One region of the Saccharopolyspora sp. NPDC002376 genome, then DNA from elsewhere that is predicted to be linked to it. Evidence: riboswitches for the same ligand, from Rfam matches in the RefSeq annotation. Region 1 holds a riboswitch; each other region holds the start of a gene.
The links. A riboswitch is a leader RNA that binds a small molecule or an ion and turns the genes downstream of it on or off. The one in region 1 is predicted to bind cobalamin.
Positions count from the first base shown of each region.

Region 2: it holds a riboswitch for cobalamin, as region 1 does, so the genes downstream of both, ACWCO2_RS27470 (ribonucleoside-diphosphate reductase subunit alpha) here and cobN (cobaltochelatase subunit CobN) in region 1, are expected to answer to the same signal.
Region 3: it holds a riboswitch for cobalamin, as region 1 does, so the genes downstream of both, metE (5-methyltetrahydropteroyltriglutamate--homocysteine S-methyltransferase) here and cobN (cobaltochelatase subunit CobN) in region 1, are expected to answer to the same signal.
Region 4: it holds a riboswitch for cobalamin, as region 1 does, so the genes downstream of both, ACWCO2_RS05250 (putative cobaltochelatase) here and cobN (cobaltochelatase subunit CobN) in region 1, are expected to answer to the same signal.

Region 1 covers NZ_JBSFBZ010000011.1:118,220-125,912, forward strand. The annotation lists gene ACWCO2_RS10945 (cobalt-precorrin-5B (C(1))-methyltransferase) at 1-233, opposite strand, end outside; gene ACWCO2_RS10950 (cobalt-precorrin-6A reductase) at 278-1,027, shown strand; gene ACWCO2_RS10955 (precorrin-2 C(20)-methyltransferase) at 1,015-2,538, opposite strand; gene ACWCO2_RS10960 (precorrin-8X methylmutase) at 2,535-3,161, opposite strand; gene ACWCO2_RS10965 (precorrin-3B synthase) at 3,188-4,357, opposite strand; cobalamin riboswitch at 4,501-4,681, shown strand; gene cobN (cobaltochelatase subunit CobN) at 4,780-7,693, shown strand, end outside.
Region 2 covers NZ_JBSFBZ010000050.1:768-8,460, forward strand. The annotation lists gene ACWCO2_RS27465 (ribonucleotide-diphosphate reductase subunit beta) at 1-737, opposite strand, end outside; gene ACWCO2_RS27470 (ribonucleoside-diphosphate reductase subunit alpha) at 886-3,270, opposite strand; cobalamin riboswitch at 3,385-3,599, opposite strand; gene ACWCO2_RS27475 (glycoside hydrolase family 3 N-terminal domain-containing protein) at 3,705-4,178, shown strand; gene ACWCO2_RS27480 (glycoside hydrolase family 3 protein) at 4,102-5,124, shown strand; gene ACWCO2_RS27485 (ABC transporter substrate-binding protein) at 5,373-6,311, opposite strand; gene ACWCO2_RS27490 (alpha-ketoglutarate-dependent dioxygenase AlkB family protein) at 6,447-7,082, shown strand; tRNA gene ACWCO2_RS27495 (tRNA-Lys) at 7,302-7,374, opposite strand; tRNA gene ACWCO2_RS27500 (tRNA-Lys) at 7,458-7,530, opposite strand.
Region 3 covers NZ_JBSFBZ010000003.1:58,549-66,241, reverse strand. The annotation lists gene ACWCO2_RS03275 (hypothetical protein) at 205-705, opposite strand; gene ACWCO2_RS03270 (hypothetical protein) at 1,083-1,286, opposite strand; gene ACWCO2_RS03265 (cell division protein SepF) at 1,299-1,535, opposite strand; gene ACWCO2_RS03260 (amidohydrolase) at 1,723-3,396, shown strand; gene metE (5-methyltetrahydropteroyltriglutamate--homocysteine S-methyltransferase) at 3,461-5,740, opposite strand; cobalamin riboswitch at 5,861-6,080, opposite strand; gene ACWCO2_RS03250 (ABC transporter ATP-binding protein) at 6,253-7,197, shown strand; gene ACWCO2_RS03245 (ABC transporter permease) at 7,194-7,693, shown strand, end outside.
Region 4 covers NZ_JBSFBZ010000004.1:211,183-218,875, forward strand. The annotation lists gene ACWCO2_RS05220 (S1 family peptidase) at 1-211, shown strand, start outside; gene ACWCO2_RS05225 (LysR substrate-binding domain-containing protein) at 356-1,255, opposite strand; gene ACWCO2_RS05230 (MFS transporter) at 1,386-2,612, shown strand; gene ACWCO2_RS05235 (LysE family translocator) at 2,526-3,158, opposite strand; gene ACWCO2_RS05240 (S1 family peptidase) at 3,445-4,251, shown strand; gene ACWCO2_RS05245 (GNAT family N-acetyltransferase) at 4,370-4,837, shown strand; cobalamin riboswitch at 4,959-5,137, shown strand; gene ACWCO2_RS05250 (putative cobaltochelatase) at 5,179-7,203, shown strand; gene ACWCO2_RS05255 (DUF6346 domain-containing protein) at 7,433-7,693, shown strand, end outside.

The DNA of each region.
Region 1 (7,693 bases):
ACGTCGGGGTCGTCACCGGCGTCCTTGACCACGCCTGCCGTCGCGAACCCGTCCCCCAGCCGTTCGCGGGCGAGCGCGAAGGCCGGGCGGTGTCCCTTCGGCAGCAGGATCTCCACCGGATCCGGAAAAGTCCCGGTCAGCAAGGCCGTGTAGGCGGCAGCCGTGGACGCCGTAGCGCAGGCGCCAGTCGTCCAGCCGTACCGGAGGCCCGATCCCTCCGTTCGTCCACTCATACCGGGAGAATGCTCCTCATGTGGTTCGCAACGGGGTGGGTCGGATGACCCGCGTGCTCATCCTCGGTGGCACCGGCGAGGCCCGGAAGCTCGCCGAACGGCTCGTCGAGCAGTCCGATCTGCACGTCACATCCTCCCTCGCCGGACGGGTCCGCGCGCCGCAGCTCCCCCCCGGCGAGGTGCGGGTGGGCGGGTTCGGCGGGCCGGACGGGCTGACCGACTGGATCCGGAACGAGCAGGTCAGCGCGGTCATCGACGCCACTCATCCGTTCGCCCGGACGATGACCGACAACGCCGTGATCGCCGCCCAGCGCGCGGGGTGCCCGCTGCTGGTCCTGCGCCGTCCCGCCTGGCAGCCGGAGGCCGGTGACGACTGGCGATCGGCGCCCTCGATGCCCGCAGCCGCCGCACTGCTGCCGGAGCTGGGTGAACGGATCTTCCTCACCACCGGTAGGCAGGGACTGGCCCACTTCGCCGAGCTCGATCTCCAGTTCCTGGTGCGCACCGTCGATCCGCCCGAACCACCGCTGCCCCCGCGCACGACCGTCCTGCTCGCGCGCGGGCCGTTCACCCTCGACGACGAGCTCGCGCTGCTGCGGGAGCACCGCATCGATGCGCTGGTCAGCAAGAACAGCGGCGGTTCGATGACTAGCGCGAAGCTCGTCGCGGCCCGCGAACTCGGGCTGCCGGTGGTGATGGTGCAGCGTCCGCCCCGGCCCGACGCGCCGTCGGCCGGGACGGTCGAGCAGGCCGTGGCCTGGATCGATGACGTGCTGCGCGGTCACGCCGGGTAGCGCCTCGGGGTGAACACGACGTCGTTGCCGTTGGCACCGCTGGCGATTCGCGTGGTCGATGACCCGATCAGCAGCAGGCACCGCATGTCCACATCGGACTGATCGAGGTCGGCGAGGCGCACCACCTTGATGCTCTCCTCCGCGCCACCGATGTCCCGCCCGATGACCACAGGCACGTCCGGCGGGCGGTGCTCCAGGATCGCGTCCCGCGCGGCCGCGACCTGCCAGGTTCGGCTGCGTGAAGCGGGGTTGTAGATCGCCATCACCAGGTCGGCTGCCGCGGCGGCCCGCAGGCGCTCGACGATCACCTCCCACGGCTTGAGCCGGTCGGACAGCGACAGCACGCAGAAGTCGTGCCCCAATGGCGCCCCGACTCGACTGGCCACGGCCTGCGCCGCCGTCATCCCGGGCAGAACCCGCACGGGCACGTCCGAGCGCTCCGCCGCGACCTCCAGCACCGCGCTGGCCATGGCGAACACACCCGGATCACCGGACGAAACCACCGCGACCTTCGACCCGCGCCGAGCCAGCTCCAGCGCGAACTCCGCCCGCTCCGACTCAACGCGGTTGTCGGACGCGTGCTTGCGCTGCCGAGGATTGTCCGGAACCCGCGCGAGATACGGCGCATACCCGACCAAATCGTCAGCCGCGGCAAGCGCCGCCTGAACCTCCGGCGTCACCCACTCGCGCCCACCAGGCCCGAGCCCCACCACAACGACCTCACCCTGACCTGCGGTTTCGGCAACGTCAATTTCTCGCGAAATTGACACCCCACCCTGCGAGTTGGCCGGACTGGGCAACAGGGCCAGGGAGAAGTACGGGACTGTCTCGGGATCGACTTCGGCCAGGGGCTGGTAGCGCTCGCGGTCCGTGGTTGCGCGCTCGACGTACCAGGCTTCGTCCAGGCGGCCCGCCTTCTCGAACGCCTCCCGGACTCCTTCGAAGGTGCGGCCCAGCTTGAGGACCGCCGCGGCGTCGGTCTGGGCGAGCCGCTCGGCGAGGACGTCCGGCGGGAGGGTGCCCGGCAGGACCGTGAAGGTCTCGTCGCGTTCGGCCAGCGGCCGGCCCAGGGTCGCCGAGGCGCCGCTGATGGACGTGATGCCCGGGATCACCTCGGCCCGGAAGCGGCCCGACAGCCGCTTGTGCATGTGCATGTAGGAGCCGTAGAAGAGCGGATCGCCCTCGGCGAGCAGGACCACGTCCCGCCCGGCGTCGAGGTGCGCGGCGAGCCGGGCCGCGCAGTCCGCGTAGAACTCGTCGATGGCACCCTGGTAGCCGCCCGGGTGGTCGGTGGTCTCCGTGGTCACCGGGTAGACCAGCGCTTCTTCGATCTGCCCCGCCCGCAGGTACGGTTCGGCGACCGACCGCGCGATGCTCCGGCCGTGGCGAGCGCTGTGGTAGGCGATCACCTCGGCCTGCTCGATCAGCCGGGCGGCCTTGACCGTCACCAGTTCCGGGTCGCCAGGACCGAGGCCCACGCCGTAGAGCGTGCCCTTGCCGTTGCTGCTCACTCTTCCTCGCTCGCGATCGCGTTGATGGCGGCTACCGCCATGGCGCTGCCGCCCCGACGGCCGCGCACCACCAGGTGCTCCAAACCGCTCGGGTGCGCTGCCAGCGCGTCCTTGGATTCCGCCGCACCGATGAACCCGACCGGTAGGCCCAGCACCGCGGCGGGCTTGTCGGCACCGTCCTCGATCATTTCCAGCAGCCGGAACAACGCCGTCGGCGCATTGCCGATGGCGACCACGGACCCGGCCAGTTGATCGCGCCAGAGCTCCAAAGCCGCCGCACTGCGGGTCGTGTTCAGCTCGCGGGCCAGTTCCGGAACCCGCTCGTTGGACAGCGTGCAGATCACCGGGTTGTCCGCCGGCAGGCGCCGCCTGGTCACGCCCGCGGCGACCATCGCGGCGTCGCACAGGATCGGCGCACCCTCGCGCAGCGCCGCACGCGCGTTGGCCACCACCTCCGGCGAGAACGCGATGTCCTCGACCAGGTCGACCATGCCGCAGGCGTGGATCATCCGCACCGCGACGCCGGCCACGTCCGGCGGCAAGCCGTCCAGCCGGGCTTCCGAGCGGATCGTGGCGAAGGAGCGGCGGTAGATCTCCGCACCTTCCCGGACGTATTCGGGCACCCCGCGGTAGCGGGAGCTGTTCTCGTTCACACTTTCCTCCGTGCCGCGCCGAGCGCGGCGGATACCTGGTCGACATCGGCTTCGGAAGTCCGCGTCGCCCCGTCGAGACCGATCTCGTAGCCGACCTCGGTGGCCAGCACTTCCACGACGCGCCCCGGCGGTCGGCCGCAGCGTCGCTCGCATCCCGACCAGTGCACCGGCAGGTCACCGAGCGACGACGAGCGTCGGGCGTCTTCCCGGACATCGGCCAGCGCCTTCGCGCACCCGGGCCGACCAGCGCACGTGGTCACCCCGACCCCGGCCGAAGCGGGGTCGGTGAGCAGGCCGCGCGCACCGAGTTCCGACGCCCACCGACCGGCTTCGTCCGGTCGCATGCCAGGCAGGACCGCGGTCCGCCAAGGTGTCAGGCGCAGTTCGCCCGCGGCGTCGGATGCGGCGGTGATGATATCCACCTGTTCTCGCGTCAGACGGCCCAGTGGTGCGCCCGCCACGACGGAAACCGTTCCGTCACGCCGAATCACGCGCCCGACCTGCGCATGCGTGGTCGGCACCGGGGGCATCGGATCGGCGGAAACAGCCTCGGCGCCCAGTCGTTCAGCGATCCGTCGCGCCCCGCCGTCGAGTTCGGCCAATCGCCATGCCGAACAGCCCTGCGCTGCCTTCTCCACCAAGAAAGCTTCGGCGGCTGCGATGGCGACTCCAACGGCTCGCTGCGGGGTCGTTCGTACACCAGAATCCATTCCGGCGAGCAGCAACGCGACGGTGTCCGCGAACATCGCTCGCAGCGCGACATCGGCGCCGAGCGAGCTGACGTCGCCGCTGCCGTCATCGACCGCGAACAGGAAACGTCCAGGCAGTTCGGCCAACTCCGGAGTCGCGCAGAGCGCCGCGTCGAGTTCGGCCGCCACCGCTCGCACGTCCACCAGCTCGCGCCCATCAGCGGAGGGCGAGCCGATGATGTTGCGAACTCGCTCGTGCGTGTCCGACGGCAACAACCCCGCTTCGCGCAGCCGCGCGGCGAGCTCCTGCGACGCCCCGGGCGGCAGGCCGCGGACCTGCAGGTTCGCCCGCGAAGTCAGCTCCAGTCCACCGTCCCCCAACGCCGCGACGGCAGCCAACGCACGAACCTGGGACGGGGTCAGCGCGCCGCCGGGAACGCGGATCCGGGCCAGTCCGCCGTCGGCGGCCTCGTGCACCCGCAACGCGCCAGGACACGCATCCCGTTCAGGTCTGGCTCTTCGCAACACGCGGCAGATACTACGGACCCGGGTAGTTGCGGACGCAAACCAAACGCGGTGCGACGCGCATCATGCTCGCGAACCTTGACGTAGGATCACCCCGTTGCGGAAAGTAGTTCGCAGCATCATGCGGCGATGTGCGGAGGAAGTCGGTGCGAATCCGGCGCGGTCCCGCCACTGTCACCGGGGAGCGGACTCCACGATGCCACTGTCCTAACAGGACGGGAAGGCGGAGCGAGCGCTGATCCGGGAGCCAGGAGACTCCGGTCGCCGTTGGACCTGCCGACCGGGGCGAGGAACCCCGAGAGAGGTGCCGTCATGCGCTGCGCAAGCGCGCCCTGGCCCAGCGACGCCGTTCGCCGAGCCGAGGAGCGATCCGCATGATCCTACTTCTGTCCACTTCGGACACAGACCTGCTCAGCGCCCGTGCCGCCGACGCCGACTTCCGGCTCGGCAACCCCGCCCGGCTGGGCGTGGATGACCTGCCGCCGCTGCTGGAGGACGTCGAGCTGGTCGTGGTGCGGCTGCTCGGCGGCCGCCGGGCCTGGGAAGAGGGCCTGGACGCGCTGCTGGCGGGACCGCGCCCGGTGGTCGTGCTCGGCGGTGAGCAGGCCCCGGACGCCGAGCTGATGGAGTGCTCGACGGTGCCGGCCGGGGTGTGCGCCGAAGCGCACCGCTACCTCGCCCATGGCGGCCCGGACAACCTCGCTCAGCTGCACCGATTCCTCTCCGACACGGTTCTGCTCACCGGCCACGGCTTCGAACCGCCGGCGGAAACGCCGTCCTGGGGCGTGCTCGAACGGACCCCGCAGCGCACCGAAGGCCCGACCGTCGCGGTGCTCTACTACCGAGCGCACCACATGGCGGGCAACACCGCGTTCGCGCACGCGCTGTGCGAGGCGATCGAGGACGCCGGCGGCCAAGCCCTACCGCTGTTCTGCGCCTCGCTGCGCGCACCCGACCCGGAACTGCTGGAACAGCTGGGCAAAGCGGACGCGCTGGTCGTCACCGTGCTCGCCGCCGGAGGCACCAAGCCCGCCACCGCTTCGGCCGGTGGTGACGACGAGGCGTGGGACGTCGGCGCGCTCGCCGAACTCGACATCCCGATCTTGCAAGGCCTGTGCCTGACCAGCAGCCGCGCCGCGTGGGAGGAGAACGACGAAGGCCTGTCGCCGCTGGACATGGCCACGCAGGTGGCAGTGCCCGAGTTCGACGGCCGCTTGATCACGGTTCCGTTCTCGTTCAAGGAGAACGACGCCGAAGGCCTGCCGGTCTACGTCGCCGATCCTGAACGGGCGGCCCGCGTCGCCGGCATCGCGGTCCGCCACGCCGCGCTGCGGCACATCCCGCCGCAGGACAAGCGCCTGGCGCTGATGCTGTCGGCCTACCCGACCAAGCACTCCCGGATCGGCAACGCGGTCGGCCTGGACACCCCGGTCAGCGCGGTCCGCCTGCTGCGGGAGCTGCGCGACCAGGGCTACGACATCGGCCCGGCGGACGGTCCGGACGCACTGCCCGGTGTCGCCGACCAGGACGGCGATTCGCTGATCCACGCGCTCATCGCCGCTGGTGGCCAGGACCGCGACTGGCTGTCCGAAGAGCAGTTGAGCGGCAACCCGGTCCGCATTCCCGCGCGCCGGTACGCGGAGTGGTTCGCGACGTTGCCCGAGGACCTGCGCGGCGAGATCGAGCAGCACTGGGGAGTGCCGCCCGGCGAGCTGTTCGTCGACCGCTCCCAGGACCCGGACGGCGAGATCGTGCTCGCCGCCGTCCGCGCGGGCAACGTCGTGCTGATGGTGCAGCCGCCGCGTGGTTTCGGGGAGAACCCGATCGCGATCTACCACGACCCGGACCTGCCGCCGAGCCACCACTACCTGGCCGCCTACCGCTGGCTGATCGACGAGTTCGGCGCGCACGCGATGGTGCACCTGGGCAAGCACGGCAACCTCGAGTGGCTGCCTGGCAAGACCGCCGGCATGTCCGCCTCCTGCTCCCCCGACGCTGCGCTGGCCGACCTGCCGCTGATCTACCCGTTCCTGGTCAACGACCCCGGCGAGGGCACGCAAGCCAAGCGCCGCGTGCACGCCACCCTCGTCGACCACCTGGTGCCGCCGATGGCCCGCGCGGAGAGCTACGGCGACATCGCGCGGCTGGAGCAGCTGCTCGACGAGCACGCCAACATCTCCGCGATGGACCCGGCGAAGCTGCCCGCCATCCGCAGCCAGATCTGGACGCTGATGCAGGCCGCCAAGCTCGACCACGACCTCGGCCTGGACGAAAGGCCGCACGACGCGGAGTTCGACGACATGCTGCTGCACGTCGACGGCTGGCTGTGCGAGGTCAAGGACGCCCAGATCCGCGACGGCCTGCACGTGCTCGGCGACGCCCCGACCGGCGAGGCCCGGGTCAACCTCGTGCTCGCGATGCTGCGGGCCCGCCAGATGTGGAGCGGGCAGAGCGCCGCGCTGCCCGGACTTCGCGAAGCGCTCGGACTCACCGAGGACGGCAGCGCGGCCCGCGAACAGGTCGACGACGTCGAAACCCGCGCGCACGCCCTGGTCCAGGGCATGGAGGACCGCGGTTGGAAAACCGTTGCTGCGGCGGAGGTTTGCCGGGAGGTCCTCGGCGAGACCAACGACGCGGTCGTGCAGGTGCTGGAGTTCGCCGCGAACGAGGTGGTGCCGCGGCTCGCGGCGACGACCGACGAGATGACCGCGACACTGCACGCCCTCGAAGGCGGCTACGTTCCCGCCGGTCCCAGCGGATCGCCGCTGCGCGGGCTGGTCAACGTGCTGCCCACCGGCCGCAACTTCTACTCGGTCGACCCCAAGGCCGTGCCGAGCCGGCTCGCGTGGGAAACCGGTTGGGCCATCGCGGAATCCCTGCTCGACCGCTACCGCGCCGACACCGGTGAATGGCCGCGCTCGGTCGGCCTGTCGGTGTGGGGCACCAGCGCGATGCGCACCTCCGGTGACGACATCGCCGAGGTGCTGGCGCTGCTCGGCGTCCGGCCGACCTGGGACGAGGCGTCGCGCCGCGTCAACGGGCTGGAGGTGATCCCGCTCGACGAACTGGGGCGCCCGCGCATCGACGTCACGGTCCGGATCAGCGGATTCTTCCGGGACGCCTTCCCGCATGTGGTCGCCCTGCTCGACGACGCGGTGCGCCTGGTCGCGGCCCTCGACGAGCCGGCCGAGCAGAACTTCGTGCGCGCGCACGCGCAGGCCGATCTCGCCGAGCACGGCGACGAACGTCGCGCCACCATGCGGATCTTCGGCTCCAAGCCGGGTGCGT
Region 2 (7,693 bases), on a different contig from region 1:
TCGATGCCGAAGTTCAGGTGGATCGACTCGTCGCGCAGGATGTACTGGTACTGCTCGGCGATGCCGACCATCTTGTTCCGCCGGCCCAGCGCCAGGATCTGCGCGAAACCGGTGTAGAACCACATGCCTTCGAAGATGACGTAGAACGCGACCAGGTCGCGCAGGAAGGCCTGGTCGGCCTCGGTGGTGCCGGTCGCGAAGTCCGGGTCCTCCAGGCTCTGGGTGTACTGAAGCGCCCAGGCGTCCTTGTCGGAGATCGACGGGATCTCCCGGTACATGTTGAACAGCTCGCCCTCGTCGAGGCCGAGGCTCTCGCAGATGTACTGGAAGGTGTGCGTGTGCACGGCTTCCTCGAAGGCCTGGCGCAGCAGGTACTGGCGGCATTCGGGGTTGGTGATGTGCCGGTAGACCGCGAGCACGATGTTGTTGGCGACCAGGGACTCCGCGGTGGCGAAGAACCCGAGGTTGCGCTTGAGCATCAGCCGTTCGTCGTCGCTGAGTCCGTCGGTGGACTTCCACAGCGCGATGTCGGCCTGCATCGAGATCTCGGTGGGCATCCAGTGGTTGTTGCAGCCGGCGAGGTACTTCTCCCACGCCCAGCCGTACTTCAGCGGCAGCAGCTGGTTGACGTCGGCGCGGGCGTTGATCATCGCCTTCTCGCTGACGTCGACGCGCCCGCCGGAGCGGTCGATCTCGCCGAGCCCGGCGGAGGCGGAGGAGGATTGCAGGGAGGTCATGCCGTGGTGCTCCAGGAGGAAGTTCGGTTCAGGAGGAGAGCCAGGTTCACCCGGGCCTAGATGACAGCGGCGCGAAGCGCCACCGTAGGGGTGGCGGTCGGGAGAGGGAATGGTCAATTTCTCGCGGAATTGACCATCCCCCGGGACGTCACTGGCAGGCTTCGCAGTCCGGGTCTTCGACGGAGCAGGCCACTCCGGTCGTGGTCGGGATCGCGGTGGGCGTGGTCGGGACGGCGTTGAGCTTGCCGTCGGTGCCGCGCAGGGTGCTCTTCTCCACGTGGGTCGCGCTGGTGGAGCGCAGGTAGTACGTGGTCTTGAGGCCCTTGCGCCAGGCCAGCCGGTAGAGCTCGTCGAGCTTGCGACCGCTGGGGGCGGCGACGTAGAGGTTCAGCGACTGGGCCTGGTCGATCCACTTCTGCCGGCGCGCCGCGGCGTCGACCAGCCAGTGCGGCTCGATCTCGAATGCGGTGGCGTAGAGCTCCTTGAGCTCCTGCGGGATCCGGTCGATCGGCAGCAGGCTTCCGTCGTGGAGCTTCAGGTCGGCGACCATCTCCTCGTCCCACAGCCCGACGCGCTTGAGGTCGGCGACCAGGTGCGGGTTGACCACCGTGAAGTCGCCGGACATGTTCGCCTTGACGTACAGGTTCCGGTAGACCGGCTCGATCGACTGGTTGACGCCGCAGATGTTGGCGATGGTCGCAGTCGGCGCGATGGCCATCACGTTGGAGTTGCGCATCCCGTCGCGGACGACGCGTTCCCGCAGCGCCGCCCAGTCCATGGTGGACGAACGGTCGAGGTCGATGTCACCACCGCGGGCTTCGGCGAGCAGCTCCAGCGAGTCGATCGGCAGCACGCCCTGGCTCCACAGCGACCCGTCGAAGGTCTCGTAGCGGCCGCGCTCCGCCGCCAGCTGGCTGGACGCGCTGATCGCGTGGTAGCTGATCAGCTCCATGCTGCGGTCGGCGAACTCCACCGCGTCCTGCGTCGACGGCGCGATGCGCTGCACGAACAGCGCGTCGGCGAAGCCCATCAGCCCCAGCCCGATCGGCCGGTGCCGCAGGTTGGACCGGCGGGCCTCCGGGATCGTGTAGAAGTTGATGTCGATGACGTTGTCCAGCATCCGGACCGCGGTGCGGGTGGTGCGCTCCAGGCGCTCGGCGTCGATCCCGTCGGCCGTCACGTGGTGTGCCAGGTTGATCGAGCCGAGGTTGCACACCGCGACCTCGTCGACGCTGGTGTTCAGGGTGATCTCGGTGCACAGGTTCGAGGAGTGCACCACGCCCGAGTGCTGCTGCGGGGACCGCAGGTTGCACGGGTCCTTGAAGGTGATCCACGGGTGCCCGGTCTCGAACAGCATCGTCAGCATCCGCCGCCACAGCTCGACCGCGCGGACCCGCTTGAACACCGCGATCTCACCGCGATCGGCGGCCTGCTCGTAGGCGCGGTAGCGCTCGGCGAACGCCGTGCCGTAGAGGTCGTGCAGGTCCGGCGTCTCGTCGGGGGAGAACAGCGTCCACTGCTCGTCGGCCTCGACCCGGCGCAGGAATTCGTCGGGCACCCAGTTCGCCGTGTTCATGTCGTGGGTGCGGCGCCGGTCGTCGCCGGTGTTCTTGCGCAGGTCGAGGAATTCCTCGACGTCGATGTGCCAGGTCTCCAGGTAGGCGCAGACCGCGCCCTTGCGCTTACCGCCCTGGTTGACCGCCACCGCCGTGTCGTTGGCGATCTTCAGGAACGGCACCACGCCCTGCGACTTGCCGTTGGTGCCCTTGATGTGCGCGCCGATGCCGCGCACCGGCGTCCAATCATTGCCGAGGCCGCCGGCGTACTTCGACAGCAGCGCGTTGTTGCTGATCGAGTGGAAGATGCCGGACAGGTCGTCGTCCACAGTGGTCAGGAAGCACGAGGACAGCTGGGGGCGGGTGGTGCCGGCGTTGAACAGCGTCGGCGTCGAGCACATGAAGTCGAACGACGACAGCAGCTGGTAGAACTCGATCGCGCGGGCTTCGCGGTCGTCCTCGCGCAGCGCCAGGCCCATCGCCACCCGCATGAAGAAGGCCTGCGGCAGCTCGAAGCGCACGCCGCCCTCGTGCAGGAAGTACCGGTCGTAGAGGGTCTGCAGACCCAGGAAGCCGAACTCCAGGTCGCGTTCGGGCTTCAGCGCGCGGCCCAGGCGGTCAAGGTCGAAGTTCGCCAGCTCCGGGTCCAGCTGCTCGAGCACCACCCCCCGGCGCACGTATTCGGCGAAGTGCTCGGCGTAGTCCGAGTCCGGCTCCACGCCGAGGAACTCCAGCGCTTCGCGGCGCATCCGGTTCAGCAGCAGGCGGGCGGTGACCTGCGAGTAGTTCGGTTCGGTCTCGATCAGGGTGCGGGCAGCCATGATCTGGGCCAGCGAGAGCTCGTCGTCGCTGATCCCCGCGTAGCCGGTGCGCCGCACCTCGTCGAGCACGGCTTCAGCGGACACGCCGGACAATCCGGCGCATGCCTGGTGGACCGTGGTGGACACCTCGGTCCAGTCGTTGAGTGTGGCCGTCACTGGCTCTCTCCCCTCGCGAGCTCTGCGGACCACGAGCGCGCGCGAGAAGACCAAGGCGACGAGCGCCGCCGATCGTCCACGCGGACCCGCCCTCGAGGCCCCGGACAGCACGCCTTGTCGCGTGCACCGGTGGCAGGTCTTCGGACTCACGGGCGGCCTACTGGTCGTGGCTTCCCAGGCGTTGGCCCAGTGCTCTACCGCCGCCCGGAATGGGCGGTCAGGTCACGACGGTCGTTCCCGTTCACCGCTGCGGGGCAGTCCCGGATTCGCACCGGGTTCCCTCTTGCCTCACCAGATCGCTCCGGTGAACCACCAGCGAGCGACACACTACATGTTGGGTTTGGGGCTGATGTGAATGGGCAGATATCGGCGTGTTGTGCTCCCCGGCCGGGTGGCAGAAACTTGCGACCGGAGCCTGCCGAAAGGGGTTGCCCGTGGACGAGGCGCAGCTGTGGTCGTTGCTGGAGGAGCTGACCACGGCGGAGAAAGCCCGGCTGCTGACCGGCGCCAGCTTCTGGACGTCGCATCCTATGCCGAAGGTCGGACTGCGCTCGATGGTGCTCTCCGACGGTCCGAACGGGGTGCGCGGAACGGAGTGGGACGAGAGCGACACGTCGCTGCTGCTGCCGGTGGCGTCCGCGATGGGGGCCACTTGGGACCGGACAGCGGCCCGGGCGGCGGGGGAGCTGTTCGGCGACGAGGCGCGTCGCCGGGGTGCGCACGTGGTGCTGGCGCCGACGGTGAACGTGCACCGGAGTCCGTTCGGCGGCAGGCACTTCGAGAATGTCCGGGTTGCCGCATGGGGCGAAGTCGTTGCGGTTGCGGGCGAATGTGAGCGCGGAACTCGGCGAGCACGTGTTCGGGGTGAACGGCACCGGGCACTTCCGGGCCGAGGTCTCGGGCCGTGAGGTGCTGGCGGCGGACGTGGCGCGCACGGCGGATGTCGACGACCTGCTGGCGGACCTGCTGGAACCGCCGGAGCAGCGGTTCAACGTCGTGCTGGTGGATTCGGACCTGGATTCGTCGGGGCAGATGGCGTTGACCGTGGACTTCACCCCGGAGAACACCGCGGGCCTGGTTTCGGTCGAGCTCGGCCACCGGGCGCGGGAGTGGGACGACGCGAGCGAGCTCGCCGCGGCGCTCGCGGTCGCCCGAGGCGCCGATGTCGCGGTGGTGGTGGTCGGCACCAACGACGAGGTCGAGACCGAGGGACGGGACCGGAGTTCGCTGGATCTGCCGGGCGCGCAGGACGAACTGGTCCGCGAGGTGCTGGCGGTGAACCCGAACACCGTGGTGGTGGTCAACGCCGGAGCGCCGGTGCTCATGCCGTGGAGTGGCGAAGTTCCGGCGGTGCTGTGGACGTGGTTCGGGAGCCAGGAGTACGGCGACGCGCTCGCAGACGTCCTGCTGGGGCGAGCGGAGCCGGGCGGTCGGTTGCCGACCACCTTCCCGGCGGCGCTGGCCGACGTCCCGGTGCCGCTTCCCGCGGTGCAGCCGGTGGACGGCGAACTCCGCTACGACGAGGGAAATTCAGTCGGTTACCGCGCCTACCTGGATCGCGGTGCGACGCCGGCGTTCCACTTCGGATACGGGCTCGGCTACACCACGTGGGAGTATCTGGAAGCTGCGGTCGACGACAACGTGGTGCGGGTGAAGCTCCGCAACACCGGTGACCGGGCCGGTCGCGAAGTCGTCCAGGTCTATGCCGCGGATCCGCTGCGCCTCGCGGGTTTCGCCGTCGTCGAGGCCGACGCAGGAACCGAGGTCACGGTGAACGTGGACGTCGAACCGGGCTTCGACGAGCTCCGCATCGGAAGCAGCGTCGCAGACCTCCGCCTGATCGCTCCGCGCTGATCCGCCGCGATTCCAATGAGCCTTTTCATCCTGTCTGGCCTGTGACCGCGAAGCACGACGGCGCCGCGCGTCGAGGGTCGCATGCGCTGCAGGCGCATAGCCCACCCCCGCAACCGGCACCCGCACCGCCACGCAAAACGAGCCTGGAAAAACCTCAATGGAAATCAGACGTCCGATTTCCATTGAAATCGCCTACCTCCCACCGCGCCCGGGTGTGTCGGGACAGGTGGACCCGGGCGCGGTGGGGGTCAGTGCTGGGTGAGGTACTTCTGGAGGTCGTCGAGGACCAGGTTGGCCGCGATGGGGCCGAGGCCGAGGAACCAGGTGTCGTCGGGGACCTCGACGGCCTTGCCCTCGCGCACCGCGCCGAGGGTCGTCCACTGCACCGAGTTGACCACGTCGTTCATCTGCTGCTTGGCGCTGTCGCCGTAGGCCGCGTAGAACAGCCGGTCGCCGTCGGCCTGGGAGATCTGCTCGCGGCTGATCTTGGTGTGGGTCTGGTCGATCTCCTGATTGGCCGGGCGGCTGAAACCGGTGTCGGCGAGGATCGTGCCGATGAACGAGCCCTTGTCGTAGATCCGGATGTCGCCGGGAATGAACCGCAGCATGCTGATCCGCTGCGCGGCCGGGTCGCCGACCTGCTTGCCGATCTCGGCGGCGCGCTGCTGGTAGCTGTCGAGGATCTGCTGCGCCTCGGCCTTCTTGCCCAGCGCGTCTGCGTCGAGCAGGAAGTTCTCCTTCCAGGTCTTGCCGACGGTTTCGGCGAACACCGTCGGCGCGATCTTGCTCAGCGCCTCGTAGTTCTCCTCGTCGCGGACCTTGCTGGACAGGATCAGGTCCGGCTTGAGCGCGGCGATCTTCTCCAGGTTGGGGGAGCCGATGGTGCCGACGATCTCGATGTCGCCGGCCTTGTCGGCCAGGTAGGGCTGCAGGGACTTGTTGGCGTCGGGCAGCACGGTGCCGACGGGCTTGACGCCCAGCGCCAGCGTCGCGTCGAGTTCGCCTGTGTCGAGCACGACGACCCGCTGCGGGGTGCCGACGATCGTCGTCTGCCCCATCGCGTGCGTGACGACGCGCCCCTCGCCGTCCGGTGCGGGCTGGTCGGGTGCAGGCGTGCCGCACGCTGTGACGCTGCCGAGAGCGAGCACGGCGATGATCGCCGCGAGCAGTCGACGAGGACGGTGCATGGTGCTTCCTACCTGTTCACTAGATGTCGAAGTTCGGTGAGCCTAACCTGATTAACCTGCGTGATCCAGTGCTGAGACGGTCCTCACGACCAGCGAGAACTGCCAGTATCGAGTCATGAGCGAACAGGAGCGCCGATGGATTCGCTGATTCCGCGCACCCGAGCGGAGATCGCCCCAGGAGCAGTCCACATCCCGGACTGGTTGACCCTGGAAGAACAACGCGACCTGGTGCAAGCCTGCCGAGAGTGGGCGAGGGCAGGAATGCGTTCACCGAAGCTCCCCAGCGGCGGAGTGATGTCGGTCCGAACGGTCTGCCTCGGCTGGCACTGGACCCCGTACCGCTACTCGAAGACAACGGACGACGGTTCCCCGGTAACCCCCTTCCCAGCCTGGCTAGCAGACCTGGGCCGCAGGGCAGTAGCGGACGTCTACGACCAACCGGACACCGACTACACCCCGGACACAGCCCTGATCAACTTCTACGACGAGACGGCCAAGATGGGCATGCACCAGGACAAGGACGAGCACAGCAACGCCCCGGTGGTCTCCCTGAGCCTCGGAGACGACTGCCTTTTCCGCTTCGGAAACACGAAGAACAGGAACAAACCGTACAAGGACATCACCCTGTCCTCAGGTGACCTCTTCGTCTTCGGAGGCCCAACCCGCCTGGCCTACCACGGAGTCCTAAGAACAACCCCAGCAAAAACCCCAGAAACAGGAATGAAAAAAGGCCGCCTGAACATCACCCTCAGAACCTCAGGCCTCACCTAGCCGCCACTCAAGATCAAAAGGCGCCCACGGCAACAACCCACTCCGAGCCAGGTTGTCGTCACAAGGACTACCCAGGCCGGGTACACCACCCATGGTGAGGTACGTCCGAGAAGCAACCCCGCACCGTGGGGGGCTTGGGGGGTCGACCCCCCCAAAGTAATGACGAGATACAAAAATGGCGAAACGCCCCGCGTAAGCAGGGCGTTCCACAATATCGAGTGCGCCAACAGGGACTTGAACCCCGAACCCGCTGATTAAGAGTCAGCTGCTCTGCCAATTGAGCTATTGGCGCTGGTTTAGTTGTCGGGTTCCCTCTTCGGTTTCCCGGTGACAAAGTGAAAGCCCTGCATGAGCAGGGCATCTCGCTGTGCCGAGTGCGCCAACAGGGACTCGAACCCCGAACCCGCTGATTAAGAGTCAGCTGCTCTGCCAGTTGAGCTATTGGCGCTGGCCTGTCGTTTCGGGTTTCCGCGTTGGTCTCCCTGGCGACGGGGAAAAGATTAGCACGGCTCCGGAGGGACTTGAACGGGGGGTGGGTTCGTGGGTCCCGCGGGGTTGGTCGACTTGGCGAGGCAACCTCGGGGTGGGGCTTCGCGTCTGTTGGAAGGGTG
Region 3 (7,693 bases), on a different contig from region 1:
TCAGAGCGGACCCGTGGAACCGCGGTCAGCGACACCGGGATCGTCAGGACACCACTCCGCCCTCCCCAGCCGCGCCGGCTGATCATCGAGCTCGCGCCGACCACGACGTCCACCGGACCGACACGCATCAACGGTGCACCCGAGCAGCCAGAAGGTCCCGCTCCGCCAACCAGAACGGGACCTTCTTCAACGGTTGATGCGCGGTCAGCGCGGGTCGACCTCCTGGACCTGCGCGTTGCCGTCCCAGTCACCGGCCTGGTCCTGGTCGGCGTTGTTGGTCTGCGACGGCCCGGTGTTGGCGACGTGGTCACCGTTGCCCTGCTGCACCACGACCGAAGGCGAGGTGTTGTTGTTCGTCGGCTTGCTCACCTGGACTTCGTTCTGGTTCTGCACCTGGGTCGGAGAGCCATCGTCCTCGACCGACTGGGCTTGGGTGTTGTCCTCCCAGTCACCGGCCTGGGTCTGGTTCGCGTTGTTGACCTGCGACGGCCCGGTGTTGGCGACGTGGCTACCGTCGCCCTGCTGCACCACGACCGAAGGCGAGTTGTTGTTGTTCGTCGGCTTGCTCACCTGGATCTCGTCCTGGTTCTGCTGCTGCGTCGGGGAGCCATCGTGTTCGCCGTCGGCCATCGCCGTGGCCGTCGCTCCCAACAACAGCGGGAGGCTCACCGTGAGAACGGCCACCACTCGCTTGGCAGTGCGCATCGTGACACTTCCTTCCATGAGAACCGGATCTGCGGCGACGAACCTCGCGCCGACCAATTCAGACCGATGAACCAGCTCGAATGCTTTCCACCGATCCGCACCGGTCACCATATCGCCCGCACAACAAAGCACGGCAACTCGAAATCAACATGACCACCTCATGCGGTGAGGCGATATCCCCGATATGCGCCGCCGCCGCAAAACGATCAAAATAACCGACATTCGCCCAGCTCAGAGGCTTTTCAATAGATCGGGCCTGGACATGTCGAGCACTTGCTAGCATTCCCCCGATCGTCCCGCCATTCAATTCCAGCCGAACAGATTACCACCACTCGCATGAATTCGAAGAAATCGCGAAAACAATTCCACTCGCAGCATCATCGCGCCGATTTGTCGATGACGACGATGGCGAGCCCCGGCCGCTCCATCCCGGATGGCACCCCGCGCGGGGTCATTCGACTCCCGACCACCCCAGATCCGCCTGGGCGCAGTGCCCGCGCGATGTCGCGGAACGCCGCAACCGGATCGCAGCCGATGTCGAGCACCTTCGAGGCGCGGTCGATCTCTGCCCGGCAGGACATCTCACCCGGGAGCTAGCGGGTGGAACCCGCGCTCGCCTCCTTCGCGTGGCTCAGCAGGAAGACCTTCGGCGCGACGCGCTCCATGTTGCCGTCCCGCGCAACGACCATGCCCGCCGCGAAGTCGACGAGCTGTATCGCCTCGGCGTTCGTCAGGTCCGTCAGGTCCATCAGCACGGCATTGCCCTGCCGGAAGTAGTCGCCGACGTGGTAGACGTCGGCGTAGTTCTGCGGGTGCAGCGTCTTGACCACACCCCCAGTCTTGCTGGCCTCGGCCGGAAGTCAACAGGAAACACGTCCGTTCGGGTCGATCTCCTTGACCTCGCCGAACGATCAACCGAATGCTTGCCGGGGCAAACGTTCGCACCGCCAGCCCGGGAGGCGCTCCGTGTGTGACCTGCACCATAGCGACCACGAACATGCCGCACCGCAGAGCGGATTGAGCCGGCACCAAGTGCTCCAACTGCTCGGCGCGGCCGGCGTCACCTCAGCAGGACTGGCGATGGCCAGCGATCCGGCGATGGCTGCGACGACCGGCGACACCGGCACCGCGATCGGCTACACCCCACCGACCGGACTGGCCAAGGACACCCCGGCCAAGCGCGGCGCGCTGGCCTGGATCGACGCGCACGACAAGGACATCACCGGCCTCAACGACGAGGTCTGGGAGCACGCGGAGCTGTCCCTGCGCGAGTGGAACTCCTCGATCGCCGAAGCGGAGTTCCTGCGCCGCAACGGTTTCCAGATCGAGTGGGGCGCGGCGGGCTTCCCGACGGCGTTCGTCGCGACCTTCCGCAACGGCAATGGGCCGACGCTCGGGTTCAGCGGTGAGTACGACGCGCTTCCCGGTCTGTCGCAGAAGAAGGGCGCGGGCCAGCACGACCCGCTCGTCTACCACCACGACCCGTTCGCCCCGACCTACGGACCAGGGCACGGCTGCGGCCACGCCGCGCTCGGCTCGGCCGCCGCAGGCGCGGCCGCGGCGACCGCCGAGGGCATGCGCCGCAACGGAGTGGGCGGAACCATCAAGTTCTTCGGCTCGACCGCCGAGGAGCAGCTGATCGGCAAGGCCTACGCCGTCCACGAAGGCGTGTACCGCGGGCTGGACGCGTTCCTGGACTGGCATCCGGGCACGACCAACTCGACCGGCTGGGGCACCAGCAGCGCGCTGACCGCGGTGACGTTCACCTTCCTCGGCGTGTCCGGGCACGGCGGGATCCCGCTGGGCAACAAGAGCGCGCTGGACGCGGCGATCATGCTCGCCACGATGACCGAGTTCCTGCGCGAGGAGCACCTGGCTCCGTCAGGGCGGCTGCACTACGTGATCAACAACGGCGGCGACGCGCCGAACGTGACGCCGGAGATCGCGCAGATCTCCTACTATGTGCGGGAGGGCAGCCCGGAGCGGGTCAAGGTGCTGTTCGACAAGGTCGTCTCCTGCGCGGAAGCCGCCGCGCAGGCCAGCCAGACCAAGGTGCAGCACAAGATCACCGCGGCCTGCTGGAACAAGCTGCCGTCGAAGTCGGCCGCCGAGCTGCTGCACGAGAACATGCTGCAGATCGGACCGCCGCGGTTCAGCGACGACGATCAGCGGCTGGCCCGGCAGATCCAGGCCTCGCTCGGACTGCCGGAGAAGGGCGCGGCCACCGAGATCGGTGAGCTGGAGCCGCCGAACCCGGTGTTCCTGGGCGGTGGTTCCACCGATGTCGCCGACATCAGCTGGCAGGTTCCGACCGTCAGCCTCGGCACCGCAGTCGCCCCGCTCGGCTGCAAGACGCACAACTGGGCGTTCGCCGCGACCACCGCGGCCCCCATGGGCCACGCGGCGCTGCTGTCCGCGTCGAAGTACCTCGCGGCACTGGCGATCGACCTGCTCACCCAGCCCGAGCGGCTGCAGGCGCTCAAGGACGAGTTCGCCGAGCGCACCAAGGACGTCGAGTGGCGCAGCATGCTGCCCGCCGACTTCGAGCCGCCGATGTACGAACCCCCGGAGTGGTTCTTGAAGCGCACCCGCCAGTCCTGGCCGCCGCGCAACATCACCTGGCCCCCGCCCCGCGTGGTCTCCCGGGAGAAGTTCTCCTCCCTCGGGCCGGACCTCGCGCCCCAGACCTGACGTGGGGGTGCTGCGGGTGGTGCCGTGAGTGGTGGGAGTACGGCACCACCCGCAACCCGCGTGGTCAGGGCAGGTCGCGGCGGACCGCTTCCGTTGCGCTGACCAGGTTCTTCAGGGCCGGCTCGACCTCCGCGTAGCCGCGGGTCTTCAGACCGCAGTCCGGGTTCACCCAGAGCCGGTCCGCCGGGACCGAGCGCAGGGCCGCCCGCAGCAGGTCGGTCACCTCCGCCGCGTCCGGCACCCGCGGGGAGTGGATGTCGTACACGCCCGGCCCGACGCCGCGGCCGAAGCCCACCTCGTTGAGGTCGTCCAGCACCTCCATCCGCGAGCGGGCGGCTTCGATGCTGGTCACGTCGGCGTCCAGCGCCACGATCGCGTCGATCACGTCGCCGAACTCCGAGTAGCACAGGTGCGTGTGGATCTGGGTGGAGTCGGCGACGCCGGAGGTCGCCAGGCGGAACGCCGACACCGCCCACTCCAGGTACGCCTCGTGCTGGGCCGCACGCAGCGGGAGGAGTTCGCGCAGCGCCGGCTCGTCCACCTGGATCACCCGGATCCCGGCCGCCTCCAGGTCCTGGACCTCGTCGCGGATGGCCATCGCGACCTGCGCGGCGGTGTCGCCCAGCGGCTGGTCGTCGCGGACGAACGACCAGGCCAGGATGGTGACCGGCCCGGTGAGCATGCCCTTGACCGGCTTCGACGTGAGCTTCTGCGCGTAGGTCGCCCACTCGACGGTCATCGGCTCCGGCCGGAACACGTCGCCGTAGAGGATCGGCGGTCGCACGCAGCGGGATCCGTAGGACTGCACCCAGCCGTTGGCGGTGCTGATGAACCCGTCCAGGTGCTCGGCGAAGTACTGCACCATGTCGTTGCGCTCGGGTTCGCCGTGCACCAGCACGTCGAGGCCGATCGCCTCCTGCAGTTCGATCACGCGCTTGATCTCGTCGCGCATCCGCTGCTGGTAACTGGCCCGGTCGATGCGTCCGCCCTGGAACGCCGCGCGCGCCTTGCGGACGTCGGTGGTCTGCGGGAACGAACCGATCGTCGTGGTCGGCAACGGCGGCAGCTGCAAGGACTTCTGCTGCGCCGCACGCCGCTTCTGGTAGTCGCCGCGCTGCGAGTGCTCCGGCCGCAGCGACTCCAGCCGCGCGCGGACGCGGTTGTTGCGCACGCGCGTCGCACCCGCCCGGTCGGCGATGGCGTCGCGTGCGGCGGAGAGCTCGTCGGCCACGACGTCCCGACCGTCCCGCAGAGCACGCCCGAGCACCACGACCTCGTGGATCTTCTGCGCGGCGAAGGCCAGCCAGGACTTGACCTGCGGATCGATGTCCTCGACCTGAACGTCGTAGGGCACGTGCAGCAGCGAGCACGACGTGCTCACGGCGACCTCACCGGCCAAGCCGAGCAGGGTGGCCGCCGTGGTGAGCGCGCGGTCGAGGTCGGTGCGCCAGATGTTGCGCCCGTCGACGAGCCCGGCGACCAGCGTCTTGTCCCGCAACCCCGGCACCCCGGACAGCGAATCCACAGTGGACGGATCGGTCACCAGGTCCACGCCGAACGCTTCAACCCGAGTTCCCGCGAGTACCCGCAGGGCCTCGCCGAAGTCGCCGAAGTACCCCGCTACCAGCAGCTTCGGCCGTGCGGACAGCCCGCCTAGCTGCCGATAGGCATCGCCGAGCGCCTTGAGCTGCTCGGGCGTGCGGTCAGCGGCGAACGCGGGCTCGTCGAGCTGCACCCACTCGACCCCGGCGCGGTGCAGCTCGCGCAGCAGTTCGGCGTAGGCCTCGAGGAGTTCAGGCAACTTGCCCAGCGGCTGGAAGGAATCCCCCGCGGCGGACTTGGCCAGCAGCAGGAAGGTCAGCGGACCGACCATCACCGGGCGCGTGGTCACCCCGGCCTCCAGCGCCTCGCGGTACTGCTCGACGGGCGTGCGGTCGGCCAACGAGAACTTCGTGCCCGGACCGATTTCCGGCACCAGGTAGTGGTAGTTGGTGTCGAACCACTTGGTCATCTCCAAAGGCGCCACCGCATCCACGCCCCGCGCCATCGCGAAGTAGGTGTCCAGCGGTCCGAGTCCGAGCTCGGTGTAGCGCTTGGGCACCGCACCGAAGGTGACGGCGGTGTCGAGAACCTGGTCGTAGTAGGAAAAAGTGTTGCTGGGCACCGAGTCCAGGCCGGCGTCGCGCAGCCGGCGCCAGGTGTCGACGCGCAGGTTCCGGGCGGTTTCGCGCAGTTCCGCCTCGCTGGAACGGCCCGCCCAGTAGCTCTCCAGGGCTCGTTTCAGCTCTCGCTTCGGGCCGATCCGGGGATACCCGAGTACGGTCGATCCGATTTTGCCGGTCAAGTCCTCACCTCGCGAGCTCGACATCAGGGGTGCCGAGGTCGTGCGGGCGTGGACCAGCGGGCAGGCAGCAGCCGCTCGTCGGTCAGGTCCTCCCACGAGACCTCGAACCGCGCCCACCGGTCAGCGGGCGCACCGGCGGCAGGTCTTCGGACTCGCGGGCGCTCTCCGAATCGGAGATTCCTATTGGCCGTCGCTTCCCAGAAGTTGGCGTCCAGTGCTCGATGACGGCGGTCGTTCCCGCTCACCGCTGCGGGGCAGTCCCGGATTCGCACCGGGTTCCCTCTTGCCTCGTCCCCTCCCGCTGCGCGGAAGCGGACGAACCACCAGCACTGCCAAGGCTATCCACCGAACCCCCGTTGGCAAGGCCCGTCCAGTATCCGGCCGCCGTCCACCGCGGCTGAAGTCGATCTCTCCGATGCTGAGATCCACGCCACACTCGATCAGCCCCGCTTCGGAGATGTAGTATCTGTACTACATATCGACGAATGTACATTACAGAAGGTACTGGGGAAATGACAGCTACCAACGACCACGCGATACCGCCATCCACCGATACGACCGTGCTCGACGTTCGCGACCTGCGGATGAGCTACGGAACGACGGACGTGCTCAAAGGCGTCGACTTCACCGCGCGCCGCGGTGAAGTCCTCGCGCTCCTGGGGCCCAACGGGGCGGGCAAGAGCACCACGATCGAGATCCTGGAAGGCTTCCGGATGCGGTCGGGCGGCGACGTCCGAGTCCTCGGCGCCGACCCGGCGCACGGCGACGAGCGCTGGCGGGCGCGGCTCGGCGTCGTGCTCCAGTCCTGGCGCGACCACGGCAAGTGGAAGGTGCGCGAACTGCTGTCACACCTGAGCAGCTACTACACGCCCTACCGCAAGCCGTGGAACACCGACGACCTCGTCGACGCGGTCGGGCTGACCGAGCACGCGGACAAGCGCATCCGGCAGCTCTCCGGTGGGCAGCGGCGCCGGCTGGACGTGGCGATCGGCATCGTCGGCCGCCCGGAACTGCTGTTCCTGGACGAACCCACGGTGGGCTTCGACCCGCAGGCCCGGCGCGAGTTCCACGACCTGGTGCACCAGCTCGCCGACGAGGACACCACCGTCCTGCTCACCACGCACGACCTGGACGAGGTGGAGAAGCTGGCCGACCGCATCTTGATCCTGGCTGGCGGCCGCATCGTCGCCGACGGTTCCGCCGACCAGCTCTCCCGGCAGGTCACCGCCGATTCCGAGATCAAGTGGTCCGTCGACGGCCAGCGGTTCGTGCACTCCGCGGCGGACGCGACCGCCTTCGTCCGCGAGCTGCTCGCGCAGCACGGCGAATCCGTAGCCGACCTCGAAGTGCGCCGGGCAACCTTGGAGGACACCTACATGGCGCTGGTGCAGGCGCACGAGTCCGGGCACGGCGAGATCGCCGCGCTGCCGTTCGCGAACGTGGAGGTGAACCGGTGAACGCCAACACCGTGCGTGTCGGGCTGCAGCGAGGGTGGATCGAGTTCCGCCAGACCTTGGCCAACCGGCAGGACCTGATGGGCTACCTGGCGCCGACCGTGATCCTGCTCGTGGTGCTGTCCTCCCAACGCAGTTCCGTCGTGAACGGCGTCGCGCTCGGGATGACGAGCGTACCCGGCGCGCTCGGCATGACCATCGCGCTCGGCGGGCTGATCAGCACGGGACAGATGCTGGTCACCGAACGCGAGGACGGCACGCTGCTGCGGGCCAAAGCCGTGCCGCACGGCATGTTCGGTTACCTGATCGGCAAGATCGTGCTGATCATCGGGATGACCTTCATCAGCATGGCGATCCTGCTGATCCCGTGCCTGGTGATGTTCGAGGGCTTCACGCTCGGCCTGGGTTCGTGGTTGGGCGTGCTCGGGCTGACGGTCCTGGGCCTGACCGCGACGATCCCGATCGGGGCGAGCCTCGGCTCGCTGTTCAACACACCGAG
Region 4 (7,693 bases), on a different contig from region 1:
GCAGTACAACGCGGACGCCATGGTGTGCGCCGGGTTCCCGCAGGGCGGCGTGGACGCCTGCCAGGGCGACTCGGGCGGACCGCTGGTGGTGGAGAACAAGCTGGTGGGCATCGTCTCCACCGGCAACGGCTGCGCACGGCCCAACGCACCGGGCATCTACACCCGCGTGGCCACCTACCACGACGAGGTCCAGAAGCAGCTGGATTCCTGATCCAGCACCGACTCGGCCGGGGCGTAGCGGGAGCGCCCCGGCCGAGCCATGTTCGGAGAATGTCTGAGGAGCTCTACTTTGCGCGACGGTACGAGTGCCGAGGGTGGGCTAAACGCCTTCGGCGTCTCGAAAGAAATGCGGTGTTCAGACGAGTCGTAGGCGGGGGCCTAGGTCTCGGGCGAGGCTGGTGGTCAGCGAGCGGAAGGTTCGGACCGCTGGGTTGCGGTCGTCCGCGCGGGTGGCCAGGACGCTGTGGTCGGGCGGTGCGTCGATCACCGGCACGCAGACCGTGCCCGGCCACGGGTAGTAGCGCTGGAAGGACTCCAACGCCGATCCGGCGCCGCGGCCGGCGGCTGCGGTGGTCAGGACTTCGTGCGGGGTCACCGCGCGGGACTTGCTGCGGTGCGGTGACAGGCCGCCGCGGGCGTCGGAGAAGTAGAGGTAGTCGCTGAACTGGCGCGGGGTGTGCTCGGGGAGGCTGACGAAGGGCAGTTCGAGCACGTCGTCCAGGTGCACGGCCGGGGCGTCGGCCAGCTCCCACGACGCCGGCACGACGACGATGCGCCGCTCCGTGGTCACCACGTCCACGGCGATCCGCTCGTCCACCGGGACGGGCCGCACGAACGCCACGTCGACTCGGTGCTGCACCAGCGCCGAGACGTGCTCGGTGAAGTCCAGTGCGACGAACTCGACCGAGACCTCCGGGCAGGCCCGCTGGAACGCCTGCACCACGGCGGGCGTCAGCTCGGCGGAGCCGTTGCTCATGACGCCGACCCGAAGCGTTCGCTCCGAAGGAGCCTCGGCCACGTCCTCGATCGCCGCGTCCAGCGCGGCCAGCAGAGATCGCGCGTGCCCGACGAACCGCTCACCGGCCGGGGTGAGCCGCACGGGCGTGCGGTCCAGGAGCTGGACGCCGAGGTCGTGCTCCAGCTGCTTGATGTGCGCGGTGACGGACGCGGGCGACCGGAACAGCCGCTCGGCGGCCTTGCCGAAGTGACCTTCCTCCGCGACCGCCAGGAAGGACGTCAACCGACGCAGGTCCATACCCGCAGCGTACGAAGCGTCGGAAGCTCTGGCGCCCGGCGAGCTCGCGAGAGGCGGAGATCACTGCTGCGTTCACGAATCCTGAACGGCCAGTGCGGTGCCAATTCTTGGCGGCATAGAACCACATGCTGTGCAGAAGAAGTGGTTGTCCGCCGCGTTCCTGTTGACCGCCGCGGGTTGGGGAGCGAACCAGTTCTCGCCGCTGCTGGGGGCGTACCAGCACGACCTGGGGCTGTCCGCTCAGATGACGACGGGCCTGCTCGCGCTCTACGTCGTCGGCTTGCTGCCGGGCCTGCTGTTCGGCGGTCCGCTGGGCGACCGCCGGGGTCGGCGTCCCGTCGTGCTCGGCGCGGTCGTGGTCAACGCCGTGGCGACCGTCGCGCTCATGATCGGCGTCGGCGGGGCGTTCTGGCTGGCGGTGGGCCGGCTGCTGACCGGTCTGAGCACGGGCGCGGTCCTGGCCGCGGGCAGCGCCTGGGTTCGGGAGCTGTCGCATCCGCCGTTCGGCACTGCGGTCGAGGATGGCGCTGGCGCTCGCCGGGCCGGGGTGATGCTGTCGGTGGGCTTCAGCATCAGCGGTCTGGTGTCCGCGCTGATCGCGCAGTGGGGCCCGTATCCACTGGTCATCGCGTACCTGCCGCATCTGCTGCTGTCCGCGGCCGGTTTGGGGCTCGCGCTGTCGTGCCCGGAGACGCGCTTGGAGGGGGCCGAGTCCGGGGGTCTCGGCAGCGCGCTCCGGGATCGACGGTTCCGATGGCTCGTGCTGCCGGTCGCGCCGTGGGTGTTCGTCGGGCCGACGGTCTCGTTCGGGACGTTGCCCGGCTTGGTGACCAGCGACCTGCACGGTTTCGAGATCGCCTACGCCGGGATCACCGCGCTGATCACGCCGGGCTTCGGGGCCGTCGTGCAGCCGATCGCGCGCCGGGTCGCCCAGCGCGGCGAGCGGACTCCGGCCGTCGTCGGCCTTCTGGCGCTGGCGGCCGGGCTCGGGCTGGCAGTGGTGTCCGTGACGTGGGTGCTGCCGTGGTTGGCGCTGCTGGCCTGCTTGCTGATGGGCGGCGGTTACGGGTTCTGCGTGACCTTCTGCCTGACCGTGGTCGGCCGGATCGCCGGACCAGGCGCGCTGGCCCGGCTCACCGCGGTGTTCTGGTGCATCGCCTACTTGGGCTTCTGCACGCCGTTCGTGATCAGCCTGCTCGCCCCGGTTGCCTCGGCGCAGGTGCTGCTGCTGGTGCTGGTCGGTCTCGCGCTGGTCACCTGCGCGGTGGTGTCAGCTGGCGACCAACCCGATCGAGATGGTGAGGAACGCCGCCGCGCTGACCATGTCCAGCGACTTCGCGACGCGAGGGTTCTTTAGCCGGTCGGCGATCTTCGCGGCGCCGAGCACCATCGACGCCTCCCAGATCAGGGCCAGCACCAGGAAGACGACCCCGAGCATCACCAGCTGCAGCGTGGGCTGCGCGGCCGAACCCACGAACTGCGGCAGGAACGCCAGGCTGAACAGCAGCATCTTCGGGTTGGTGAGGTTGCTGAACAGGCCGCGCAGGTAGGGGTTGGAGTTGTCGATGACCGGCCCGTTGAGCGCGCCGTCGGCGGTCTCCTGCCTGGTCAGCCACAGCCCGCGCAGGACCATCACGGCCAGGTAGACCAGGTAGGCGGCGCCGACCCACTTCAACGTGGACAGCACGGCGGGGTGGCTGGTGATCAGGGCGCCGAGCCCGGAGATCACCAGGGCCACCTGCAGGATGCTCGCGGTGTGGATCCCGGCGAGCGCGAGCAGACCGGCCCGGCGGCCGCGGTTCAGCGAGGTCCGCAGCAGCAGGAAGATGTCGACGCCGGGGGTGAGCACGACCACCACGCTCGCCACCAGGAAGGCGGGCAACGGGGTCAGGTCCACGAGCACGGTTCCTCCTTCGCGACAGCGCACAGCACTGATCACTTGATCGGGTTGGATCTGTCACCTGGTCAGGCGCAGTTCACGGACCCGATGCGCAGAGACGCTTTGGATCCGTGTCGACAGGGGAAGGATGAGCAGCTGTCAGCGTCGACGCGCTCAGTAAAATTTCCCGGCATCGACTATCTTAACGAAATATTTTCCTGGCCACGTGTGAGTTGTGCCTCGCGATGTTCTGGTATCCGGCTGACTACGGTGTGCCGTCGGCAAGATCCGCGACAGTGGGAGGCTCGACGTGGCGCGTGGCAGGACCGGAACCGCAGTGCTGCGGCTCGTGATCACCGGCGCAGTGGTGGCGCTGGCCGGAACGAACCCCGTGACGGCGAGCGCGGCGGAAGAACCGCAGGCGCGCGTGCTCGGCGGCTCCGAGACCACCACGGAGGAAGCCCCGTGGGTGGTGGCCCTGACCGACGGCTCCGGCCGCCAGTTCTGCGGCGGCGCGCTGGTGACGCCGATCAAGGTCGTCACGGCCGCGCACTGCACGGTCGAACCGCTCACCGGTGGCCAGCGCGACCCGAAGCAGCTGCGCGCGATCTCGGGCCGCCCCGACCTGACCGTCGCGGACGGCGCGGTCGCGGAGGTGGACCGGATCTGGGTGCACCCGGGTTTCCGCGGCTACACCACCGGTGACGACGTGGCGGTTCTGACGCTGCGCGAGCCGATGCCGCAGAAGCAGCTGCCGGTGGTCGACCAGGGCGACACCGAGCACTACCGGCCCGGCACGGTCGGCCGCGTCTACGGCTGGGGCAAGACCAGCGAGCAGGGCTTGCCATCGACGACTCTGCGCTCGGTGGACGTCCCGGTCACGACCGACGACGCGTGCCGCAGCGCCTACTCGAACTACGACCCGCGCAGCATGTTCTGCGCCGGAGTGCCCGAAGGTGGCCGCGATGCCTGCGCCGGGGACTCGGGTGGCCCGATCGTGGCGGACAACCGACTGATCGGGGTCGTCTCCTACGGCACCGGCTGCGGCCGCCCGAACACCCCGGGCGTCTACACCCGCCTGTCCACCTACGCGAACGAACTGGCCGCACAGTTCTGACCCACCGAACCACCGCTCGACCTCCTGCGGGTCGAGCGGTGGTTCGCGGAGTGTTGTTGGCTACTCCCGGTGCTGGTGAATGCGGGTTTTGAGACCCCGCTGTGATATCCAAGTAGGGATGACCCTGCACCCGCTCGCGACCGCCGTCCACCGCGCCTACACCGCGGACTTGGACGCCGAGGACTTCTACCGGATGCTGCGCCTGCGCGTCGACGTGTTCGTCGTCGAGCAGGAGTGCGCCTATCCGGAGTTGGACGGTCGCGACCTGGAGGACGCCACCCGGCACTTCTGGATCGACTCGGCCGACGGTTACGTGCTGGGTTACCTGCGGCTGCTCGAGGATCCCGACGGTGTCTTCCGGATCGGCCGGGTGTGCACCGCCAAGTCCGCGCGCGGGTTGGGGTTGGGCCGCAAGCTGATGCGCGCCGCCGTCGCCGAGGTGCAGAACGCGCCCGCGGTGCTCGCCGCCCAGGTCAACGCGAAGGACTTCTACCGCTCCTTCGGCTTCGTCGAAGACGGGGACGAGTACCTCGAAGACGGCATTCCGCACGTCGACATGCGCCGCGAGCCGCGCCGCCGCTCCTGACGGACGCACCCGTTTCTGCTCGTGAGCGTTTTGCGGTGCTGTGACACCGCGAAGTGCGCACGACCCACGGGCAGTGGCGCACGTCTCGCGGAGGCCGCGGAAGGTTGGTCCGCCGTCGCGGTTCTGCGACGATGCTCCATGATCCGAATGCAAGGGGTGCGGCAGGAAGCCGGTGTGAATCCGGCGCGGTCGGCGCCACTGTGACCGGGGAGCGGCCCTCCCCCGAGAGCCACCGGGGAGACCTGGGAAGGCCGGAGGGGCGCGGTGATCCGGGAGTCAGGACACTGCGATCCCTTGTTCCCGCCACCGGGGCGTCCGCACCCCGAGGAAGGAACACCGGCATGTCCGCTGCTCCGCGCTTCCCCTTCTCGGCCGTCGTCGGCCACGACGATCTCCAGCTGGCGTTGCTGCTCAACGCCGTGCACCCGCGCATCGGCGGAGTGCTGGTTCGCGGCGAGAAGGGCACGGCGAAATCCACCGTGGTGCGCGCGCTCGCGTCGCTGCTGCCGTCGCTGGACGTGGTCGCCGACTGCCGCTTCAGGTGCGCTCCGAGCGACCCCGACCCGCAGTGCCCGGACGGGCCGCACGACTCGACCGCGGTGCAGCGCCCGGCGCAGCTCGTCGAGCTTCCGGTCGGCGCCACCGAAGACCGCCTGATCGGTTCGCTCGACCTGGAGCGCGCGCTGACCGAGGGCGTCCGCGCCTTTCAGCCAGGTCTGCTCGCCGCCGCGCACCGCGGCGTGCTGTACGTCGACGAAGTGAACCTGCTGCACGACCACCTGGTCGACCTGCTGCTGGACGCCGCCGCGATGGGGCGCGCGCACGTCGAGCGGGAAGGTGTCTCGGTTTCGCACGCGGCGTCGTTCTTGCTGGTGGGGACCATGAATCCGGAGGAGGGTGAGCTGCGGCCGCAGCTGCTCGACCGGTTCGGGCTCACCGTGCAGGTCGCGGCGTCGCGGGAGGTCGCGACCCGCACCGAGGTGGTGCGCCGACGACTGGCCTTCGAAGCCGATCCGGCCGGGTTCGCCGCGAAGTGGGCCGATGCCGACGCATCCCTGGCCTCGCGCATCCGCGTTGCGCGGGACCGGGTTGAGCACGTGACACTGCCGGACTCCGAACTTCGCCGAATCTCCGCGCTGTGCGCTTCTTTTGACGTCGACGGGATGCGCGCTGACCTCGTCCTGGCGCGCACCGCGATCGCGCACGCGGCCTGGCGCGGAGCCGACGAAGTTGCTGAGGCTGATGTCGAAGCAGCGGCCCGGCTCGCGTTGCCGCACCGGCGTCGCCGGGACCCGTTCGACGAGCCGGGCATGGCCGAAGACCAGCTGGAACAAGCACTTGCCGAGGCGGCGGAGCACGCCGAGGACGACGAGCCGCCGGAGGGGCCGGACGGCCCCGGAGGCGGTGGTCAGACGCCGGACGAGCCGACGGAGCCGTCAGGCGGAGGCGGCGCGGAGCGCAGCGACGACAAGGAGCGGAGCGACGGGCGGGCGCCGGCGGACAAGGCGCCAGCGGCGCCGACGCCGGCGTTCCGGGCGCGGCTGCTGGAGGTGCCGGGGCTCGGCGACGGGGCGCCGGGACGGCGCTCGCGGTCGCGGTCGCGGAGCGGCCGGACGACACAGTCGTCTACTGTGGAGGGACATGGTGTGCACGTGGCGGCGACCTTGGCCGCTGCGGCGCCGCACCAGGTTGCTCGCGGCCGCAGCGGTCCGGGATTGGTGCTGCGGTCCGATGACCTGCGGCGCGGTATCCGGGAAGGGCGCGAGGGGAACCTGGTGCTGTTCGCGGTCGACGCGTCCGGGTCGATGGCTGCCCGGGAACGGATGTCCGCGGTCAGCGGCGCGGTGTTGTCGCTGCTCAGGGATGCCTACCAGCGGCGCGACAAGGTCGGCGTGGTCACGTTCCGGGGCGACTCGGCGGAACTCGCGTTGCCACCGACGTCCTCTGTGGACATTGCCGCGGCGCGGATGCGCGGGCTGCGCACGGGAGGTCGCACGCCGCTCGCGGACGGTCTGCTGAAGGTTCAGCGGGTGGTGCAGCGCGAGCAGATGCGTGACCCGCAGCGCCGGATCCTCGTCGTGCTGCTGACCGACGGGAGGGCCACGGTGGCGGTGAATTCCGGGCTGAGCGGGCGCAGTCGGGCTCAGCGCGCGGTCGAGGATGCGCTGCGCGCGGCGGGGCTGGTCGCTGAGGCCGGCGCGGCGTCGATCGTGGTGGACTGCGAGAACGGGATGGTCCGGCTGGGGCTGCCCGCACGGATCGCTGCTGCCTTGGGCGGTCCGTGCTTGCGGCTCGAGGAGCTGTCGGCGGAGAACGTCGCCGGAGTGGTGCGCGCGGTTCGCGATGAACGTCCGAATGCCGCTTGATCTCGTTTTGGTTACGAGATCCTTGATTGTGCGTACCCGCCCACTGCCTGGATTGGTACGGTGACTGCCGTCCACCTGACCCCCAGGGGTGGACTTGCGAAGCGCCCCCGCGCTCCCGGCGACCCCCAGGCCGGTCGAGTGCGGGGGCTCTTTTTCGCCCAGCGCGATACCCCGCGCGACCACGATGACCAGCGCCGAAACGCTCGGCACTGCTGAATGCAGGAGGACCATGGGCTCGCAGTCAGCCGCCGACGCTCCGGACTTGGCGGGGGAGTCGGCGCGGAATCCGCGGACACCGCCGTGGCGGGAACCGTGGGCGGACCTGCCAGCTGCGGAGCGGTTCTGGCGGGCTGCTTTCTTGGTGTCCCAAGTGCTGGTGCGCGTTGTGATCGCGCTGGTGTGCTACACGGCTTTCTCCCTTACCAGTGCGTCGGGTTCCGACGGTGTTGTGGCGGACCGCGGTACCGCGTTGGCCACGAACTGCGAGCGC